DNA from 3 places in the Klebsiella oxytoca genome. Region 1 is predicted to be linked to each of the others. Evidence: riboswitches for the same ligand, from Rfam matches in the RefSeq annotation. Region 1 holds a riboswitch; each other region holds the start of a gene.

Region 1 (7,083 bases):
CGTGAAGGATAGTGCAGCAGATACTGCTTAGCCGCCTCGCTTAAACCATTCTCGACGTTCAGCGGCGAAACGAGCTTATCGGTGTCGGCTGCGGCAGTTGCCGGAGCGGAGCTCATTGAGAGCAGCAGTAGCGCCGAGGTTGCAGTAAGTAATTTTTTAGTGAGTGAATAAGTCATGACATCCCGTTCCAGAATTGGCGATGAACTTATTGTAGACCCTTAAGCATGAATATCAGGTCAATAAAGCCTGACTTTCCAGTGATTTTTATAAATCCTCGGTTTGTTCGCTTTTTACCGGGAAAAATAATGATAGATTTTTATCATTCATATCTCAGGAAAGACATCTATGTCAGCAAAAAAAGTGACCATGGCCGACATCGCCCGGGAGGCCAGAGTGGGTATCGCGACGGTCGACAGAGTGCTCAACAAACGTACTGCCGTCAAAGAGAGTACCGAACGTAAGGTACTTGAGTCAGCGCGCCGTTTAGGTTTTGCGCTCGAGCAGCCCCACTATCGGCTGGCCGCCGGGCAGCCGGCGATAGCCCTCAGAATGGGGTTTATTTTACTGCAGCAGTCGCACTCGTTTTATCATCAGCTGGCGCTGGCCCTTGAAAAAGCGGCCTTATCATGGCACAGCCCGACTCAGGCCCCGGTTTTTCTGCATTACGATATCAATGCCATCGACGACATGGTCGCCGCCATTTCCCGTCTCAGCGAAGAAGTGGACGTTATTGCTATTGTCGCGCTGGACAATCCGCTTATTCGCCACGCTGTCGTTCAGGCCATTGATAAAGGCGTGCATGTCTTCACCCTGCTCTCGGATATGAGTATTGCCCAACGCACCGGCTATATCGGGCTGGATAACCAAAAAGCGGGCCGCACCGCAGGATGGGCGGTGGACAGGCTATGTCACGGCGATGGGGAGATCGGCATTATCGTTGGCGATAACCGGTTTATTTGCCAGGAGAGCTGTGAGATAAGCTTTCGCTCCTACTTACGCGAACAGGGGAAAGGCGACCGGGTGCTTGAGCCAGTGCGCAGCCACGAACGCGCCGATATCGCCCGCCAGGTGACAGAAGAGATGCTGTACCAATATCCCGATCTGCAGGCTATTTACGCACCCTGCGGCGGCGTGGAGGGGATTATCGCCGCGCTACATGCGCATCAACGTCAGTATCAGGTCACCCTGATTTGTCATGGGCCGGTAGATAACGGCGAGCTGGCGTTAATCGACGGCACTATCGATCTCATGCTTGCCCATCGGCTGGACGAATTTGCCACGGCGACAATCCACGCGTTTGTTCAGGCCGCCAGCCAACCGCAGCCAAACTTTATCAACGCGCTGCAGCCGTTTGATTTACTCACCAAAGAAAATCTCTGATCGCCGGTGGCGCGTGTGAATCAGCCGCGCGCCTTCTGGTGACTTAATTTGATAAAAGACCATCATTTTAACCATCAAAATAAAGCTTGAATCACATCAAAGAATTTAAATTTCATCATTGTTGATTTTGAAATTTTCATTCAATACTGGTCATGTTTACCCCTCATTATGAAAAGGAACCGGTCATGACCATACATATTGCTAATGCGCCGTGTAGCTGGGGCGTCGATGATCCCAAAAACCCTTATCTGCCAGCATGGTCCAAGGTGCTGCAAGAAGCGGCAACCGCAGGCTATAAAAGCATTGAACTGGGGCCCTGGAGCTATTTACCGACTCAGGCCGATGAACTCCGCGCTGCGCTGAATAAGCAGGGGCTGTCGCTGGTTGCCGGCACAATCTTTGACGATCTGGTCAGCGAAGAGAACTTCGCGAATATTGTCGCACTGACGCATAACATTTGCCGCAATCTGTCGCAGGTGCCGGCGGCGGAAGAAACGGCGGGCAACCCTTTCCAACCCCCCTATCTGGTTATTATTGATTTTGGTAATCCGCAGCGGGCGAAATATGCCGGACGCGGAGATCTGGCCCCCCGCCTTTCCCCCGCCGACTGGCGGCGGATGATCGACCACATCACTATCATCAGCAAACTGGCGTGGCAGGAGTACGGCGTTCGCCCGGTTATCCACCCTCACGCCGGCGGCTGCATCGAGTTTGCCGATGAGATAGATCTGCTGGCAACGCAAATTCCCCATGATGTCGCCGGGTTATGTCTCGATACCGGACATCTCTACTATTCGGGTATGGACCCTATCGCCTGGCTGGATCGCCATTTTGACCGCCTTGACTACCTGCACTTTAAAGATGTCGATCCGAAGGTATTCGAGAGCGTGATTTCCCGGGGCATCGACTTCTTCTCCGCCTGTGCCGAAGGGGTAATGTGTCCGCTCGGCACCGGCGCGATTGACTATCCGGCCGTACGCGCGTTTCTCGATAAGCGCGGCTATCAGGGCTGGATCACTATCGAACAAGAACGCGATCCGCGTAACGTTGAAGGCAGCCTGCAGGCAGTAACGGAAAGCCTGCGCTACCTGCGCTCCGTTGGCTTTTAATCAGGAGAGAACACGATGATTAACGGTACTAAACCCGTCGGCAGGTCATTACGCTGGGGAATGGTTGGCGGCGGCGCAAGCAGCCAGATTGGCTATATTCACCGCTCAGCGGCGCTGCGTGACGGTTCATTTACCCTGCTGGCCGGGGCTTTTGATATTGACGCTCAGCGCGGGCGTGAATTTGGTCGTCAGCTTGGCGTTGAGGCCGAACGCTGTTATCCCGACTACGCGACCTTGTTTCGCGAAGAAGCGGCGCGAGAAGATGGTATTGAGGCGGTGTCTGTCGCCACGCCGAACAATACCCACTACGCCATTTGCCGCGCGGCGCTGGAAGCCGGGCTGCACGTGGTATGTGAAAAACCGCTGTGTTTTACCGGCGAAGAGGCCGATGCGCTGGTGGCCCTGAGCGAAAAGCAGCGCAAGATTATCGGGGTTACCTACGGCTATGCTGGGCATCAGCTGATTTTGCAGGCGCGGCAGATGATTGCCCAGGGGCTGCTGGGCGAGATCCGCATCATTAATATGCAGTTCGCACACGGTTTCCACAATCTGCCGGTGGAGCAGGACAACCCCAGCACCCGCTGGCGAGTGGATCCGAAATTTGTCGGCCCAGGCTACGTGCTGGGCGATCTGGCTACGCACCCGCTGTTTCTGGCGGAGACCATGGCACCGAAACTCAACATCACGCGCCTGATGTGCTCCCGCCAGAGCTTTGTTAAAAGCCGCGCCCCGCTGGAGGATAACGCCTACGTGCTGATGGAGTACGACAACGGCGCCGTGGGTTCGATGTGGTGCTCGGCGGTCAACAGCGGCTCAATGCACGGGCAGAAAGTGCGCATCGTCGGGGAAAAAGCCAGCCTGGAATGGTGGGATGAACAGCCAAACCAGCTGCGCTATGAAATCCAGGGTGAGCCGGTACGCATCCTTGAACGCGGAATGTCCTATCTTGATCCTCTGGCCCTGCAGGACGACAGAATTGGCGGCGGTCATCCCGAAGGGCTGTTTGAAGCCTGGTCAAATCTGTACCGCCGCTTTGCTATCGCCATGGATGCGACCGATCGCCGCGACGCCGCGCTGCTGGAAAACTTCTGGTATCCGGATGCGAAAGCCGGGGCGCTCGGCGTGCACTGGGTCGAGAACTGCGTACGTTCTGCGGATAGCGGAGCCAGCTGGGTCGAGTTTCGTTAAATCTGTTGCCCGGCAGCGGCGCGTCTGCCGGGCAAGGAACAGCTTTGCTTATCGCATATCTGCTACGGCCGAGCGCCGCCCGGCAAGAGTGCTCAACTATTATTTCTCGCTGGCCCATTCGTGACAACGTCACCTGTTTTCGGCATATTCACGGCATTGTAATCAAAAAGCGAATGCCGTATAACATGGGCCAAACCGAGGGGTGTCCCGTGAGGGCTGAGATGGCGTAAGCCGAACCCTTTGAACCTGATCTGGGTCATGCCAGCGAAGGGACGGGTCGGCATTTCCGCCAGTTTTGCGCCATTGCCTGTTCACACTTCTTTCTGCACGCCCGGATCTCCCTTTTATCAGGAGGTCCTGTGATTGTTCCCGCATTTACCCAGGGTATTTATGGTCGTCTGCGCCAGCAGGCCGATACCGCCTGGCAGCACTACGTCAACCATCCCTTCCTGCGTCAGCTCGCCGACGGCACCCTGCCTGAACCGGCATTCCGCCGCTATCTGACGCAAGACTATCTGTTTCTGATCCACTTTGCCCGCAGCTACGCGCTGCTGGTCAGTAAACTGCGTACTCTGCCGGAGATGCGCGCCGCCGCCGCGTCGATGAACGCCATTCTCGACGAACTGCCGCTGCATGTTGGCTACTGTAACGGATGGGGGCTGGACGAACCCGCGATGGCCACCGAACCGGAAGCCTTAGAAACCATCAACTATACCCGTTACGTGCTGGACATCGGCCACTCCGGAGACGCGCTGGATCTGCTGGCGGCGCTGATGCCGTGCGTCGCCGGATATGCGGAAATCGGTCTCGGCCTGCTGCATAATCCGGCAACCAACCTGATCGACAATCCCTATGCCTCGTGGATCCGCAACTACGGCGACGAGGGTTATCTGAACGGCGTCAATGCCGCCATTGCCCTGCTGGAAACGCTCTGGCAACAGCGCGGCGGCGAGGCGCGTTTTGCGGAACTTGGCGTCATTTTCACCACCGCCACCCGTCTGGAAGCCAACTTCTGGCAAATGGGCCTTAATGCGGTTGAGGGGAATCCGGCGTGAGTGCGCCAGCAATTGAGGTACGCGGCCTGAGCCTGCGCTTTGGCGCACGGCAAATTTTCGACAACCTGACGTTCGATATCCCCGGCGGCCAATGGATATCGCTGCTGGGGCCCAGCGGCGTAGGGAAAACCACCCTGCTACGTGTTCTCGCCGGTCTGGCAAAAGCCGCTGCCGGTGAAGTCCGCGCCAGCGACGGGCTGCCAATCGCTAAACGGCTGGCGTGGATGGGGCAGAAAGACTTGCTTTACCCGTGGTTAAATGTGCGTGACAACGTCTCTCTTGGCGCCCGTCTGCGCGGAGAGCGCGTTGACCACCGGCGCGTAGCCACGCTGTTACAGCAGGTAGGCCTTGAATCGTGCGCTAACGAACTTCCGGCCCGTCTGTCCGGCGGCATGCGCCAGCGGGCGGCGCTGGCGCGCACCTTATATGAAGACCAGCCCATCGTACTGATGGACGAACCCTTTTCCGCGCTCGATACCATCACCCGTACGCGAATTCAGACACTGGCTGCGGAGCTGCTGGTTAACCGTACCGTGGTGCTTATCACCCATGACCCGATGGAAGCCTGTCGCCTGAGCCATCGGCTGCTGGTGCTTTCTCCCGCTGCCGGCGGAATTGACGATAGCCACCGTCTATCCGGCACGCCGCCGCGTGCGCCGGACGACCCGGCGCTGCTGATCGGCCAGGCGGAACTGTTGCAACAGCTCATGAGGGCTAACGGATGAGCGCAAAAGTGTTTCGCGCCGCCGTGGTGTTCTGCGGCCTGCTGCTGCTCTGGTGGCTGGCGAGCCGCAGCGGCATTCCGGCCTTCCTGCTGCCTTCTCCCGCAGCGGTGGCCAGCGCGCTGTGGATGAATCGGGATTATCTCGGCTGGCACACGCTAATCACGTTGAGTGAGATCGTCAGCGGTCTCGCGCTCGGCGTCCTGCTTGGCGTGATCCTGGCGCTGTGCATGATCGTCTCGCCGCGTCTTCAGCGCTGGCTGATGCCGCTGGTGCTGATCAGCCAGGCGATCCCGGTCTTTGCTCTCGCCCCGCTGCTGGTCCTGTGGTTTGGTTTCGGCATGAGCGCAAAGGTCATGATGGCGGTTCTGGTGATTTTTTTCCCCGTGACCTCGGCGTTTTTTGACGGCCTGCGCCGGGTTAACAACGATTATCTCGATCTGGCGCGCACGATGGGCGCCTCTTTTAGTGCACAGCTGCGTCATGTGCGCATGATGGCCGCCCTTCCGGCGCTCGGCTCCGGCCTGCGGATGGCGGCAGCCGTCGCCCCCATTGGCGCAATAATCGGTGAATGGGTCGGTTCAGCCGAAGGGCTTGGCTACGTGATGCTCAACGCCAACGCCCGTTTGCAAACCGATATCTGCTTCGCAGCCCTGTTTATTTTAGTACTACTGACGGTCCTGCTCTGGCTGACGGTGGATGCTTTTCTGCATCGGCTGGTCTACTGGACGCCGGAATAACGATTTAACAATAAGGAATAACCATGCGTAAGCATCTTTATGCCGTGATGGCCTTCGGCACGCTGATCGGCGGTCAGGCGCAGGCTAACGAGAAACTCACCCTCGTGCTGGACTGGTATATCAATCCTGACCATGCGCCGATTATGGTAGCCGAACAGATTGGCGCTTTTAAAGAGGCGGGTCTTGACGTCAAAATTGTGCCACCGTCCGATCCGGCGCTGCCGCCACGATTGGTGGCTGCCCGCCAGGCGGATCTGGCCATTACCTACCAGCCGCAGGTACATTTTTTCGCTGATGAAGGGCTTCCGCTGGTCCGCGTTGGCACGCTGATTAATTCGCCGCTGAACACGGTGATCGCGCTGGATAAAAACATCAAATCCCCCGCCGATCTGCAGGGTAAAAAAGTGGGTTATTCCGTTAGCGGAATCGAACAGGCGACGCTGGCGACCATGGCACAGCACGTACAAGTCGATCCCAAAAGCATCAAGCTCATCAATGTTAACTTTCAGCTGACCAGCGCTCTGATGGCCGGTCAGGTCGATGCGGTCATTGGCGGATATCGTAATATAGAAGCGCTGGAACTGATGCTTCAGGGGAAAGATCCGGTGGTAATGAACGTCGAGGATTACGGCGTACCTGCCTACGACGAGCTGGTGATCGTGGCGAATCGCGATGCGGCCAACGCGCCGAAAATTAAGGCTTTCCTCACGGCGCTACAGAAAGGCGTCGCTTATTTACGCGCCCACCCGCAGGAAACCTGGCAGACGTTTGCCGCCGCGCATCCCGAGCTCAATACCGCGCTGAATAAACAGGCATGGCTGAAAACCATCCCTCTGTTTGCCCGCGATCCAGCGGCCCTGGACAAATCACGTTATGAAACTTATGAACA
Region 2 (7,083 bases), 1.8 Mb from region 1:
GCATGCATAAATACATGCAAAAATATTTTAAACTTTAAAGGAAATCATTATGAGGACGATTGATGCTCAGGAAAGGACGATTTTGCCGTCGGCCACGCAAAAACGGACCAGAACGCGAATTGTAATTTTAATGTTACTATCGATAGGTACGATGATAAATTATCTCGATCGTACCATTTTAGGCGTTGTGGCTCCCAAATTAACGAGTGAAATACATATTGACCCTGCCATGATGGGGATCGTGTTTTCTGCTTTTGCCTGGACCTATGCGCTGGCACAAATTCCCGGAGGGATGTTTTTAGATCGCTTCGGTAATAAAATCACCTACGCTCTATCTATTTTCTTCTGGTCAACCTTTACATTATTACAAAGCTTTTCCGTGGGCTTAAAATCTTTGCTGCTTCTTCGATTAGGCTTAGGGATCAGCGAAGCCCCCTGCTTCCCGGTGAATAGCCGGGTAGTCAGTAAATGGTTTCCCCAGCATGAACGAGCCAGAGCCACGGCAACTTATACCGTTGGCGAATATATCGGGCTGGCCGCTTTTTCTCCTCTTCTTTTTTTAATCCTGGAGCATCATGGCTGGAGAACGCTATTTTTCCTCACCGGAGGATTAGGTATTGCGTTTACTTTTGTGTGGTGGAAGTTTTATCATGAACCACACGAATCAAAAACAGCAAATAAAGCAGAGCTGGAATATATCGGCGTAGAAAATACGGCTAAAGCAGATGAAAACATCCCATTTAACTGGCCCGATGCAAAACGTTTATTGTGCTGCAGACAAATTATTGGCGCCAGTCTTGGGCAGTTTGCCGGTAATACAACGCTGGTTTTCTTTCTGACATGGTTCCCTACTTACCTGGCCAACGAGCGCCATTTACCGTGGCTACACGTGGGATTCTTCGCATCCTGGCCCTTCCTGGCCGCGGCTATCGGTATTTTTTTCGGCGGCTGGGCTTCTGATAAAATATTAAAGAAAACCAGTTCCGTTAATATCAGCAGAAAGCTCCCGATTATTTCCGGGTTACTGCTTTCAAGCTGCATCATTATTGCTAACTGGGTGGATAGCAACACTGCGGTGATTATTATCATGTCGATTGCATTTTTTGGCCAGGGTATGGTTGGTCTCGGCTGGACGCTTATTTCAGACATTGCACCTAAAAACATGGGCGGACTCACCGGGGGGATTTTCAACTTCTGCGCCAATATGGCGTCAATCATTACCCCGTTAATTATTGGGGTCATCATATCCATGACCGGTAATTTTTTCTACGCGCTGATTTATATCGGTTTAACCGCTCTGATTGGCGTCATCGCCTACATCTTTATTATCGGCGATATTAAAAGGATTGAATTGAAATAACCCGCAACTAACGCTGCCCCAACGAAACGTCGGGGCAGTAAAAACATTTAGATATCTTTAACTCTGCTGGTCATAAACAGCGTCACCAGGGAAATCCCGGCAATTGTCCAGTAGACGCTGGCATGCCCATAGCTTTGCGACAGCGCGCCCTGAATAACCCCAGCCAGAATCACCCCAGTGGAAATACTATTGGTAAACAGCGTGGTTGCGGCTCCCGCTCGCCCGGGCATCAGATCCTGAAACCACAGCATACCTATGCCGGCAACAATCCCGATAAATACGGCGTTAAACAGCTGTAACACCAGCAGCGCGATACGGTCGTGAAACAGAATCAGGCCAATATAAAACAGCACGCCAGCCGCCACTGCCGTCACCATCATATTACGCTTACCCCAGCGCTTAACGTAGTAGCCAGCCAGAATCATGGCCGGAATCTCCAGCCCGGCAGCGGTGCCCATTAATATCCCCGCGAGGCTATCGGGCAGACCAAGATCGCTACTGATCCACAAAGGCATATCAATAATATACATAGTGTTACAGGTCCACATCAGGGTGGAGGCGATAAACAGCGTCCGTACGTTTTTATCGTGCCATCCCCCGGCCTGTACCAGAACGTCATCTCCTTCCGAAGGCTGCTCCACGCGGGCGACAGAAGGTAGCTTAAAAGCGATCAGCACCAGACTAATCACAAAGATCCCGGCAGCAATCGAAAACATCGTGGTGAAGCCGTAGTTCAGCGCCAGCATAAAAGCCAGCGGCGGGCCAATCACCCACGCCAGAGAAAGCTGCGCACGCATTATCGAACTGAACATCACTACTTCACGCGCCGAGCTATCGGCATATTCCCGCGCCAGGGCAAATAGCTGCGGCATCGCGGCATTCGCTACGGAAGCCAGCATCACTCCGCAGGTAATCAGCGTCAGGTAGTGACGATTAAAAGCAAACAGCAGCGCATTTCCCACCGCCATCAGGCAGCAAAACATAATCAGCCGACGACGATCGCCCCGGCTATCGGAGCGTTTAGCCAGCGCCAGGCTGACCAGGATACCGGCAATCGCGTTAACCGTATAAAACAGGCCCACCCAGAACGGCTGCGCCCCTACTTCGCGGCTGAGAAATAAGCTGAGCGTTGGCGCCTGCAGCGCGCCAGCGATTCCCATCATGAAAGCGACCAGCATAAAAGCGGCGTAAACGCCGTTGAGACGACGCCCCATCGTCATTAACCACAGCATGAAATATCCTTAAGCACGCGAAGCAAACGAAAAAAGCCAGCAGAAGTATTCTGCTGGCGGGTGATTCTATACTCAATAGGTTTCGAGTTGCGGGCAGGCGGCCAGGACGTAGGTCCCTGGGAACATAGATAGCTATGTGACCTGGGCGAGCGGGCGCAGCCAACGCACCTGCAGCTTGAAAGACGACGAGTATAACACCAATACTCAGTCACACATGATGTCTGCAAGTCAATGATCAGAGGTCTGCGACGTAACTCCCCACTGCATCAGCTCTCCGAGAATTTCCTGCCGTCTTCCTGCCATCAGGCGGGCCAGCCAGGACGCATCCTGCGTCGCAGAAAAGTAGCCTTGATAGAACTGTTTAATGGTTGACCTCATCATATTCACCTCCTCGCTTCATCGACGTTGATTATTGACTTAATATAGGGAGTAATAAATTGCTGAGTTTTTATCAGGAGTTCCCCTTTTATGCCTTCCGGTCGTTTACAACAGCAGTTCATTCGCCTGTGGCAGTGCTGCGACGGCAAGTCTCAGGAGACAACGCTTAACGAGCTGGCACATATGCTGAGCTGTTCGCGCCGCCATATGCGTACCTTATTGAACATGATGGAAGAACGCGGCTGGCTCACCTGGGAGGCGGAGGCGGGACGTGGCAAACGCTCACGCCTCTCTTTTCTCTATACCGGTCTCGCGCTGCAACAGCAGCGAGCGGAAGATTTGCTGGAACAGGACCGAATCGATCAGCTGGTACAGCTGGTTGGCGATAAAGCCGCCGTCAGGCAAATGCTGGTTTCCCATTTAGGCCGCAGCTTTCGTCAGGGGCGGCATATCCTGCGCGTGCTCTACTATCGGCCAATGAAAAATCTGCTGCCCGGCAGCGCGCTTCGCCGCTCGGAAACGCATATCGCCCGACAGATTTTTAGCGCGTTGACGCGGGTAAATGAGGAAAATGGGGAACTGGAAGCCGATATTGCTCACCATTGGCAGCAGATCACCCCAACCCACTGGCGTTTTTTTCTGCGTCCAGGTATTCATTTTCATCATGGCCGGGAGCTGGAAATGGCGGATGTCATCAGCTCCCTGCAGCGCAGCAACGCGCTGCCGCTGTTTTCCCATATTGAGCGTATCGACTCCCCTACCGCGTGGACCCTCGATATCCATCTCAGTCAACCCGACCGCTGGCTGCCCTGGCTATTAAGCCAGGTCCCGGCCATGATCCTGCCGCACGAATGGCGGTCGATGGAGAACTACTCCAGTATCCCCGTTGGCACGGGCCCCTATTCGGTTGTGCGCAATAACCAGAATCAGCTCAAAATTCGTGCTTTCGACGACTATTTCGGCTATCGGGCGCTGATCGATGAAGTAAACGTCTGGGTGCTGCCGGAAATCAGCGAAGAACCTAACGGCGGCTTAACGTTACAGGGCACCACGCAAAGCGAGAAAGCGGTGGAAAGCCGCCTGGAAGAGGGTTGTTATTATCTGCTGTTCGACGCCCGCAGCCCGCTCGGCGCGAACGCGGCGGTACGCCAGTGGTTAAGCTATCTGTTCCAGCCCGCCAGACTGCTCTATCACGCAGGCGATCACTATCAGGACAACTGGTTCCCGGCCTATGGCCTGCTACCCCGCTGGCACCATGCACGCAGCCACGCTTGTGAAAAACCGCCGGGTCTGGAGACGGTCACGCTGACCTACTATCAGGACCACGTTGAGCACCGCGTGCTCGGCGGGATCATGGCGAAGCTGCTTGCCGAGCATCAGGTCAAACTGGAAATACAGGAGCTGGAGTATCAGGAGTGGCACCGCGGCGAAGCGGTCAGCGACGTCTGGCTCAACAGCGCTAACTTTACGCTGCCGATCGATTTCTCCCTGTTTGCCTGGCTATATGAAGTCCCGCTGGTTCGCAACTGTATTCCCATCGACTGGGAACAGGATGCCAGCCGGTGGCGTGCGGGAGAGCTTAATCCAGCGACATGGAGCCAACAGCTGCTGACCAATCAAACGATTGTTCCACTGATTCACCACTGGCTAATGATCCAGGGACAGCGCAGCATGCGCGGCGTACGCATGAACACTCTTGGCTGGTTTGACTTTAAATCCGCGTGGTTCGCGCCGCCAGAGCCGTAATGCTTTCAGTCAGCTGACAAAATCATTACACTAACTGCCGTTCTCAACGGGGTGCTAATAAACATACGTACCATCATTCAAGAAGCATCACAAAACGCTATGGCGTTTTGAAGATGCGGCTTGAAGGATGAAACGTATGGGCTGAGAAAATACCCGTCGAACCTGATCCGGATAACGCCGGCGAAGGGATTTGGGGCCCACTCAAAATCCTTTGCCACCCCTTTTTTCTGAGGTGCAAAGTGTTGAAAAAATTACTCCCGCTGCTGGCGCTGGCCGCCGCGCCCGTTTTTGCCAAACCGCTGCTCACCGTTTATACCTACGACTCGTTCTCCGCCGACTGGGGCCCTGGTCCCGCGGTTAAAAAAGCCTTTGAAGCTGACTGCGGCTGCGAACTGAAGTTCGTGGCGCTCGAAGATGGCGTCTCGCTGCTCAACCGGCTGCGGATGGAGGGCAAAAACAGCAAAGCGGATGTGGTGCTTGGCCTGGATAACAACCTGCTGGAAGCCGCCTCGCAAAGCAAACTGTTCGCCAAAAGCGGCGTTCCGGCCAGCGCGGTCAGCGTGCCCGGCGGCTGGGACAACGATACCTTCGTCCCGTTTGATTACGGCTATTTCGCTTTCGTTTACGATAAAAACAAGCTGAAGAATCCGCCGAAAAGCCTGAAAGAGCTGGTTGAAAGCGAGGAAAAATGGCGGGTGATCTATGAAGATCCGCGCACCAGCACGCCGGGTCTGGGCCTGCTGCTATGGATGCAAAAGGTGTACGGCGATAAGGCGCCGGATGCCTGGCAGAAGCTGGCGGCAAAAACCGTCACCGTCACCAAAGGCTGGAGCGAAGCCTATGGCCTGTTCCTGAAAGGCGAAAGCGATCTGGTGCTGAGCTATACCACTTCTCCGGCTTACCACATCATTGAAGAGAAGAAAGATAACTACGCTGCGGCAAACTTCGCTGAAGGCCACTATCTACAGGTTGAAGTTGCCGCCCGTACCGCAGCCAGCAAACAGCCGGAGCTGGCGGAAAAATTCCTCAAATTTATGGTTTCTCCAGGCTTCCAGAACGCGATCCCGACCGGCAACTGGATGTATCCGGTTACCCAGGTTGCGCTTCCGGCGGGCTTTGATGCGCTTGTGAAACCGCAAACGACGCTCGAATTTACCCCGCAGCAGGTCGCGACCGACCGCCAGAATTGGATTAGCGCATGGCAACGCGCCGTCAGCCGCTAACTTTCGGCTGGCTCCTTCCGGGACTGACGGCGGCCATCGTCCTGGTCGCCGTAGCGCTGGCCGCTTTCCTGGCGCTGTGGTTTAGCGCCCCGCAAGCGGCCTGGGGCGTGCTGGTCAGCGACAGCTATCTCTGGCACGTCGTGCGCTTCTCTTTCTGGCAGGCCTTCCTTTCCGCGCTTTTTTCGGTGATCCCGGCAATCTTCCTCGCCCGCGCCCTTTACCGGCGCCGATTCCCCGGGCGCACGCTGCTGTTGCGTCTTTGCGCGATGACCTTAATTCTGCCGGTACTGGTGGCGGTGTTCGGTATTCTGAGCGTCTACGGTCGTCAGGGATGGTTGGCTGAATTATGCAACGCGTTCGGCTGGCAGTGGGAATTCTCACCCTACGGGCTACAGGGGATCCTGCTGGCGCACGTGTTCTTTAATATGCCGATGGCTACGCGCCTGCTGCTGCAGACGCTGGAGAATATCCCCGGCGAGCAGCGGCAAATCGCCGCCCAGCTTGGGATGCGCGGCTACGTCTTTTTCCGGCTGGTTGAGTGGCCGTGGCTGCGGCGGCAAATTCTCCCGGTTGCGGCGCTGATCTTTATGCTCTGTTTCGCCAGCTTTGCGACCGTGCTGTCGCTGGGCGGCGGCCCGCGGGCAACGACGATCGAACTGGCAATTTACCAGGCGCTTAATTTCGACTACGACCCGGCGCGCGCGGCGATGCTGGCGCTTATCCAGATGATCTGCTGTCTCGGGCTGGTGTTGCTTAGCCAACGCCTGAGTAAAGCTCTCGCCATCGGCGCCAGCCATATCCGCGGCTGGCGCGATCCCGACGACCGGCTATCGAGCCGGCTGTGTGACATAACGTTGATTGGCGTGGCGCTTTTACTGCTGTTACCGCCGCTGCTGGCGGTGATAGTCGATGGTCTGAACAGCAATCTGTTTCACGTGCTGCATCAGCCTGCGCTGTGGCAGGCGCTGTGGACATCGCTGCGTATCGCTCTTGCCGCCGGGCTCTTAAGCGTCATTCTGACCATGATGCTGCTGTGGAGCAGCCGTGAACTGCGCGCTCGCAACCGCCCGCTGGCCGGACAGGCCCTTGAGCTGAGCGGCATGCTGATCCTCGCCATGCCGGGCATCGTGCTGGCCACCGGTTT
Region 3 (7,083 bases), 2.4 Mb from region 1:
CTTACTTAACTGCGTCTTTCAGAGCCTTACCAGAAACAAATGCCGGCACGTTAGCTGCGGCGATTTTGATTTCTTTACCGGTCTGCGGGTTGCGGCCAGTACGCTCAGCGCGGTGGTTCACTTTGAAGGTACCGAAACCAACCAGTTGAACAGCATCACCTTCTTTCAGAGACTCGGTAATTGCAGCCAGGGTAGATTCCAGAGCAGCTTTTGCCTGCGCTTTGGACAGGTCAGCTTTGTCCGCAATTACATCAATCAGTTGAGTCTTGTTCATAAGTTATCCTTACAATGTGTTTATCGCTTGCTAAGCATCGAGTGCGACGGAAATGCCTGAAAAGCACTCTCCTGCATACACGCACCGATAGCCACGTTTTTTCGCCCTCCAAATGTAGACCAGACGGGGGGCGGAATGGAAGCCTTCAGACGCTACAATTGAGGCGGTAAATCACGTTTTCTGGTCTCATTGCTGAAAATTTATACCAATATTGCTTTCGCCGGCCTCGCGGAGGTCTGCACGCAGCCCTTTGATCAGTTCAATATCGCGTTCTTCACAGTCGGCCAGAAGACGGAAAATCTCCCACTGGATATCCCATTCTTGCTCAATAGCCGGGTTTTCTTTGAGCTCTTCATCGGTCATTTCGCGACCAGCCTGAGTCATTTCCAGCATTGCGACGGTAGTGATCGAGCTCTTGCTGACTTCGATGGCATGTTCGAGGGTTTCGCCGCTCAGCCGTGAATGAATCAGTTCACTCAATGCAACGCAGGCATCGATCGCCGGATAAACGCCGTACAGATCGTAATCATCTGCGGCCGGAATCGCCTCTTCCAGCTTTTCCAGCTGGCTGTCGAAATTCACCTTCGCGTCTTTTACCGTCAGCGTTTCCCAGATTAGATCGAGGATACGGCGATAGAGCTGGCCATCGGCAAACTCCGTTTGCTGGCAGAACATAGCGTAGTTGGGATACATCCGCTCGCACAGGCAGGCCATAAAAGTCACGTGCTGCCAGCTATCCAGCTTCTCCAGACGCAGGTGAATCGGGTTTTGTAACATGATGAATTCTCGAAGTCAGAAATTAGCCGCAGTGTACCTGAATCAGTCCTGATTTGCTTGCCAACGCACAAATGCCGGACGGCGGGATGCCACCGCATCAGCCCAGCGCGTCGGCTCAGGGAGACGATAGCCTTTCAGGCAGCGTTCCACCCACATCAACGCGCTATCAAGACCAACGCGATGTCCCGTGCTGACGAACAGCGGATTACAGCGCGTTTTGCTGCGCAAGACCCACGCCAGCTGATCGCCTTTATCCAACAATGGCGCCAGCGCGCCGGGCTCATCTCCCAGGTGCTCAAACTTACCGCACAGACGTTTTTTCGCTACGCCGATAGTAGGAACATCCACTAACAGGCCAAAATGGCTGGCGACACCGAGGCGGCGCGGGTGAGAAATCCCGTGGCCATCAACGAATAAGAGATTTGGTTTTTGCGAAAGCTGCTCCCACGCTGCCAGCAGCGCAGGAGTTTCTCGAAAAGAGAGAAAACCAGGAATATAGGGCATCGTAGTCGCGACGCGCGCAATCTGATATTCCACCAGCTCCAGAGAGGGATAGCTCAGCAGGACCATCGCCGCCCGGGTCACCTCTCCCTCTTGTTCAAATCCGACATCCGCCCCGCCAATCAGCGTTGGTGGGTCTTGTTCGAACCGATCGCCTCGTTCTACCGATGCCGCCAGGCTGAGCTGCTGGGTGCGTAGCGCTGCCAAATCCATATTCACTCCTTAACGGTGGTATTGCGCCGACAGCCGGTGCACCGCCTCCACAAATACGCCCGCGTGTTCCGGGTCGACATCCTGATGAATTCCGTGTCCGAGATTAAAGACATGCCCTTCACCCTGACCAAATCCGGCGAGAATCGTCGCCACTTCTTCTTCGATACGCGCCGGAGGGGCATACAGCATTGAGGGGTCCATATTTCCCTGCAGGGCAACTTTATGACCGACCCGGCGACGGGCGTCGGCGATATCGGTGGTCCAGTCGAGGCCCAGCGCATCGCAGCCGGTTTCCGCCATCGCTTCCAGCCACTGTCCGCCGCCTTTGGTAAACAGTGTCACAGGCACGCGGCGCCCATCGTTTTCGCGCAGCAGACCATCGACGATTTTATGCATGTAATAGAGCGAGAACTGCTGATAATCCCGGCCGGTCAGCACGCCGCCCCAGGTATCAAAAATCATCACCGACTGCGCGCCCGCTCTGATCTGCGCATTCAGATACAGCGTGACGCTTTTCGCCAGCTTGTCGAGCAGCGCATGCAGGGCCTGCGGCTCGGCATACATCATTTTTTTGATCACCGTAAACGCTTTGCTACTTCCACCTTCAACCATATAGGTCGCCAGCGTCCATGGACTACCGGAAAAACCGATCAGCGGCACTTCGCCTTTCAGTTCGCGGCGAATGGTGCGCACGGCGTTCATCACATAGCCAAGCTCACCTTCCGGATCGGGGATCGGTAATTTATCAACATCCGCTTTACAGGTAATCGGCGAGGTAAAACGCGGACCTTCTCCGGCTTCGAAATAGAGCCCCAGCCCCATGGCATCCGGGATAGTGAGAATGTCCGAGAAGAGAATGGCCGCGTCGAGCTTATAGCGGCGCAGCGGCTGCAGCGTCACTTCACAGGCCAGCTCAGCGTTTTTACACAGCGACATAAAGTCCCCCGCTTGCGCACGGGTGGCTTTGTACTCCGGTAAATAGCGGCCCGCCTGGCGCATCATCCACACCGGGGTGACATCAACCGGCTGGCGTAGCAGCGCGCGCAGATAGCGATCGTTCTTCAGTTCGGTCATTTTTACATTCCTTTAGCGTTGATGCGCCAAGTTTATACACAAAATCATTCAAAGTGGATCGAGGCGGCAATTGAATGAACCCCGGGAGCTTACTCAAGTAAGTGGTTGAGGTACGTTAAAACAGCCAACAAAGAGGCAATTTGAAGGATAAAGTGTATGTAACATGTCACTCATACTCTGCCCGACACATCGCCACGGTATCTTCAATCAGCCGGCGCGCCACGGTGCCCGGCGGCGGCAGAAGCGGCAGATCGTCATAGCGATACCATCCCGCCTCCAGCAGCTCTTTCTTGTCGATGACAATCTCGCCGCTATCGTACTCGGCCATAAACGCGGTCATCAGCGATTGCGGGAACGGCCAGGGCTGGGAGGTCACGTAGCGCAGGTTTTTCACCTTAATACCGCTCTCCTCCATCACCTCGCGGGCCACGGTCTGCTCCAGGGTCTCTCCGACCTCGACAAACCCGGCCAGCACCGTGTGCACGCCGTTACGATGGCGCGTATGCTGCGCCAGCAGAATGGTGTCATCCCGGCGGATGGCGACGATAATGCACGGTGCGATTTGCGGGTAGTAGCGTTCGCGGCAATGGCTGCACAGCATCGCCCACTCGGTTTTACTGGGATGCATCGGATGCCCGCAGTAGCCGCAGAATTTATGCGAACGGTAGAATTCCGCCAGCTGGATCCCTCGACCCGCCAGTTGGAAAAGACCAGCATCCTGATCGAGCACCTGGCGCAGCGATCCCATGTCATGCCGACGATCCTGACGCACCAGCCATACCGGTTCGCCCTGCCATTCCCCTATCCGCAGCCCGGGTTGTCCCGCAAGATTAAAATTTACCGCTTCGCCATATGGTAATTCCCCACCAGGTAACCATAATTTCTGTTCGTGGCTGACAATCCACCAGCCGCGATCTAATTTTTCAATAATACGATCCATATCTATTGCACTACCTTCATTTTACTGGCACTTTTAACATTAAATTTACATTTTGGTGAGCAACGTGTTTCTCTTAAAAACTTGCGGAGTCAACCATGTTAAACCAGCTGGAAAACCTGACGGAACGTGTTGGAGGCAGCAATAAACTGGTCGATCGCTGGCTACAAGTACGTAAGCATTTGCTCGTGGCTTACTACAACCTGGTTGGCCTGAAGCCCGGCAAAGAATCATTTATGCGGCTTAATGAGAAAGCGCTGGATGATTTTTGTCAAAGCCTGGTGGACTACCTTTCCTCCGGCCATTTTAGTATTTATGAACGCTTTATCGGCGAATTGGAAGGCGATACGCCACTTTTAGCCGCGACTAAGATTTATCCACAGCTGCAGGCTAATACCCAGCAGATTATGGATTATTACGACTCCTGCCTCGAAAACGCCATCGATCACGATAACTACCTTGAGTTCCAGCAGGCGCTGTCAGATATCGGTGAAGCGCTGGAAGCGCGCTTTGCGCTGGAAGACAAACTGATCGCCCTCGCCGTAGCCCATAGTCGCAAAGATAGCATCAGCGACAATATCGCGCCGACCGCTTGAGTTGTGAGCCATTAACGCGTAGTTTACATACATTCCCCCTTTCTGAGAGGGAATGTCATCTTGTCGGAGTGCCTATTTTCCACACTGGAAAAGGCTGAGACCGTTAATTCGGGATCCGCGGAACCTGATCAGGCTAATACCTGCGAAGGGAACAAGAGTAAACTGCATTTAGCATCAGCCTGTTCAGGGCCGATCGCATCTGTTACTCCATCCGTCGTCTGGCAAGCCATATCCTGTTTAACCGGAATGAGCTATGTCTACAACAAAACTCACGCGTCGAGAGCAACGTGAACACGCTCAGCGCTTTATCGACACGCTGGAAGGTACCGCGTTTCCCAATTCACAGCGCATCTATATCCATGGTTCGCAAGAAGATATTCGCGTACCGATGCGCGAAATTCAGCTGAGCCCGACGCTTATCGGCGGCAGCAAAGATAATCCTCAGCACGAAGCTAACGAGGCCATTCCTGTCTATGACACGTCCGGCCCGTACGGCGACCCGCATATCGCGATTAACGTTCAGCAGGGCCTGACAAAACTACGCCTGCCGTGGATTGAGGCGCGTCGCGACTGCGAAGAGCTCAGCGATCGCAGTTCGGCGTATACCAAACAGCGGCTGACGGATGAGGGCCTCAACGAGCTGCGCTTTACCGGCCTGTTAACGCCCAGACGCGCTATCGCCGGTAAATGCGTGACTCAACTGCACTACGCCCGTCAGGGAATTGTCACGCCGGAGATGGAATTCATCGCTATTCGCGAGAATATGGGCCGCGAGCGTATTCGTGGCAAAGTGCTGCGCCAGCAGCATCCGGGCGTCGGCTTTGGCGCACGACTGCCGGAAAATATCACCCCGGAATTTGTACGCGCTGAAGTCGCCGCCGGGCGCGCGATTATTCCGGCCAATATTAATCATCCGGAATCTGAGCCGATGATTATTGGCCGCAACTTCCTGGTGAAGGTTAACGCCAATATCGGCAACTCGGCGGTCACCTCGTCGATTGAGGAAGAGGTCGAGAAACTGGTGTGGGCGACGCGCTGGGGAGCGGATACGGTAATGGACCTTTCTACCGGCCGCTATATTCACGAGACCCGCGAGTGGATCCTGCGCAATAGTCCGGTACCGATCGGCACCGTGCCGATCTACCAGGCGTTAGAAAAGGTCAACGGGATCGCCGAAGATCTCACCTGGGAATCCTTCCGCGACACGCTGCTGGAACAGGCTGAACAAGGGGTCGACTACTTCACCATTCACGCCGGCGTGCTGCTGCGCTATGTGCCGATGACCGCCCGGCGCCTGACAGGTATTGTATCCCGCGGCGGTTCCATCATGGCGAAATGGTGCTTGTCCCATCATAAAGAGAACTTTCTCTATCAACATTTTCGTGAGATCTGCGAAATCTGCGCCGCCTATGACGTTTCGCTCTCATTAGGTGATGGCCTGCGTCCCGGCTCGATTCAGGATGCCAACGACGAAGCGCAGTTTGCCGAACTGCATACGCTGGGCGAGCTAACCAAAATCGCCTGGGAGTATGACGTGCAGGTGATGATCGAAGGCCCGGGCCATGTGCCGATGCAGATGATTCAGCGCAATATGACCGAAGAGCTGGAGCACTGCCACGAAGCGCCTTTCTATACCTTAGGTCCGCTAACTACCGATATTGCACCGGGGTACGACCATTTCACCTCGGGTATTGGCGCAGCCATGATCGGCTGGTTCGGCTGTGCGATGCTCTGCTACGTGACGCCGAAAGAGCACCTCGGCCTGCCGAATAAAGAAGACGTTAAGCAGGGCCTGATTACTTACAAAATTGCCGCCCACGCTGCCGACCTCGCCAAAGGTCATCCCGGCGCGCAGATCCGCGATAACGCCATGTCGAAAGCACGCTTCGAGTTCCGCTGGGAAGACCAGTTTAACCTGGCGCTCGATCCGTTCACCGCTCGCGCTTACCACGACGAAACCCTGCCGCAGGAGTCCGGCAAAGTGGCCCACTTCTGCTCCATGTGCGGCCCCAAATTTTGCTCAATGAAGATAAGCCAGGAAGTTCGCAACTACGCCGCCGTGCAGACCATCGAAGTGGGGATGGCCGATATGGCGGATAACTTTCGCGCCCGCGGCAGTGAAATCTATCTACGTAAGGAGGAAGCCTGATGTATCAACCCGATTTTCCACCCGTCCCATTCCGTTTAGGACTCTATCCGGTCGTCGATAGCGTAACGTGGATCGAACGCTTGCTGGCTGCGGGCGTTCGCACCATCCAGCTGCGCATTAAGGATAAACGCGATAGTGAAGTCGAAGAGGATGTGGCCGCCGCTATCGCCCTGGGACGCAAATATGATGCGCGACTGTTTATCAATGATTACTGGCGGCTGGCTATTAAACATCAGGCTTACGGCGTGCATTTAGGCCAGGAAGATCTGGAAACCACTGACCTTAGCGCCATCCGTAACGCCGGGCTGCGCCTTGGTGTTTCCACTCACGACGATATGGAAATTGATATCGCGCTGGCGGCTCGTCCTTCTTACATCGCTCTCGGCCACGTTTTTCCGACGCAAACCAAGCAGATGCCTTCCGCTCCCCAGGGGCTGGAACAGCTGGCGCAGCATATTCAGCGCCTGGGCGATTATCCCACCGTGGCGATTGGCGGAATCAGCCTTGAGCGCGCTCCGGCGGTTCTGGCAACCGGCGTCGGCAGTATTGCGGTAGTCAGCGC

Evidence for each region. A riboswitch is a leader RNA that binds a small molecule or an ion and turns the genes downstream of it on or off. The one in region 1 is predicted to bind thiamine pyrophosphate.
Region 2: another riboswitch for thiamine pyrophosphate. It lies ahead of thiB (thiamine ABC transporter substrate binding subunit); the one in region 1 lies ahead of GJ746_RS12490 (TenA family protein).
Region 3: another riboswitch for thiamine pyrophosphate. It lies ahead of thiC (phosphomethylpyrimidine synthase ThiC); the one in region 1 lies ahead of GJ746_RS12490 (TenA family protein).

Annotation. Positions count from the first base shown of each region.
Region 1 is NZ_CP046115.1:2,702,170-2,709,252, reverse strand. Features, by position in the region: gene GJ746_RS12510 (alpha/beta fold hydrolase) at 1-176, opposite strand, end outside; gene GJ746_RS12505 (LacI family DNA-binding transcriptional regulator) at 346-1,380, shown strand; gene GJ746_RS12500 (sugar phosphate isomerase/epimerase family protein) at 1,566-2,489, shown strand; gene GJ746_RS12495 (Gfo/Idh/MocA family protein) at 2,505-3,677, shown strand; TPP riboswitch at 3,866-3,967, shown strand; gene GJ746_RS12490 (TenA family protein) at 4,037-4,732, shown strand; gene GJ746_RS12485 (ABC transporter ATP-binding protein) at 4,729-5,457, shown strand; gene GJ746_RS12480 (ABC transporter permease) at 5,454-6,194, shown strand; gene GJ746_RS12475 (ABC transporter substrate-binding protein) at 6,218-7,083, shown strand, end outside.
Region 2 is NZ_CP046115.1:898,028-905,110, reverse strand. Features, by position in the region: gene GJ746_RS04260 (MFS transporter) at 50-1,360, shown strand; gene GJ746_RS04255 (sugar efflux transporter) at 1,408-2,592, opposite strand; gene sgrT (glucose uptake inhibitor SgrT) at 2,821-2,973, opposite strand; gene sgrR (HTH-type transcriptional regulator SgrR) at 3,061-4,716, shown strand; TPP riboswitch at 4,754-4,923, shown strand; gene thiB (thiamine ABC transporter substrate binding subunit) at 4,956-5,939, shown strand; gene thiP (thiamine/thiamine pyrophosphate ABC transporter permease ThiP) at 5,915-7,083, shown strand, end outside.
Region 3 is NZ_CP046115.1:287,565-294,647, reverse strand. Features, by position in the region: gene hupA (nucleoid-associated protein HU-alpha) at 2-274, opposite strand; gene GJ746_RS01390 (YjaG family protein) at 461-1,051, opposite strand; gene nfi (deoxyribonuclease V) at 1,094-1,765, opposite strand; gene hemE (uroporphyrinogen decarboxylase) at 1,775-2,839, opposite strand; gene nudC (NAD(+) diphosphatase) at 3,006-3,779, opposite strand; gene rsd (sigma D regulator) at 3,875-4,372, shown strand; TPP riboswitch at 4,427-4,540, shown strand; gene thiC (phosphomethylpyrimidine synthase ThiC) at 4,626-6,521, shown strand; gene thiE (thiamine phosphate synthase) at 6,521-7,083, shown strand, end outside.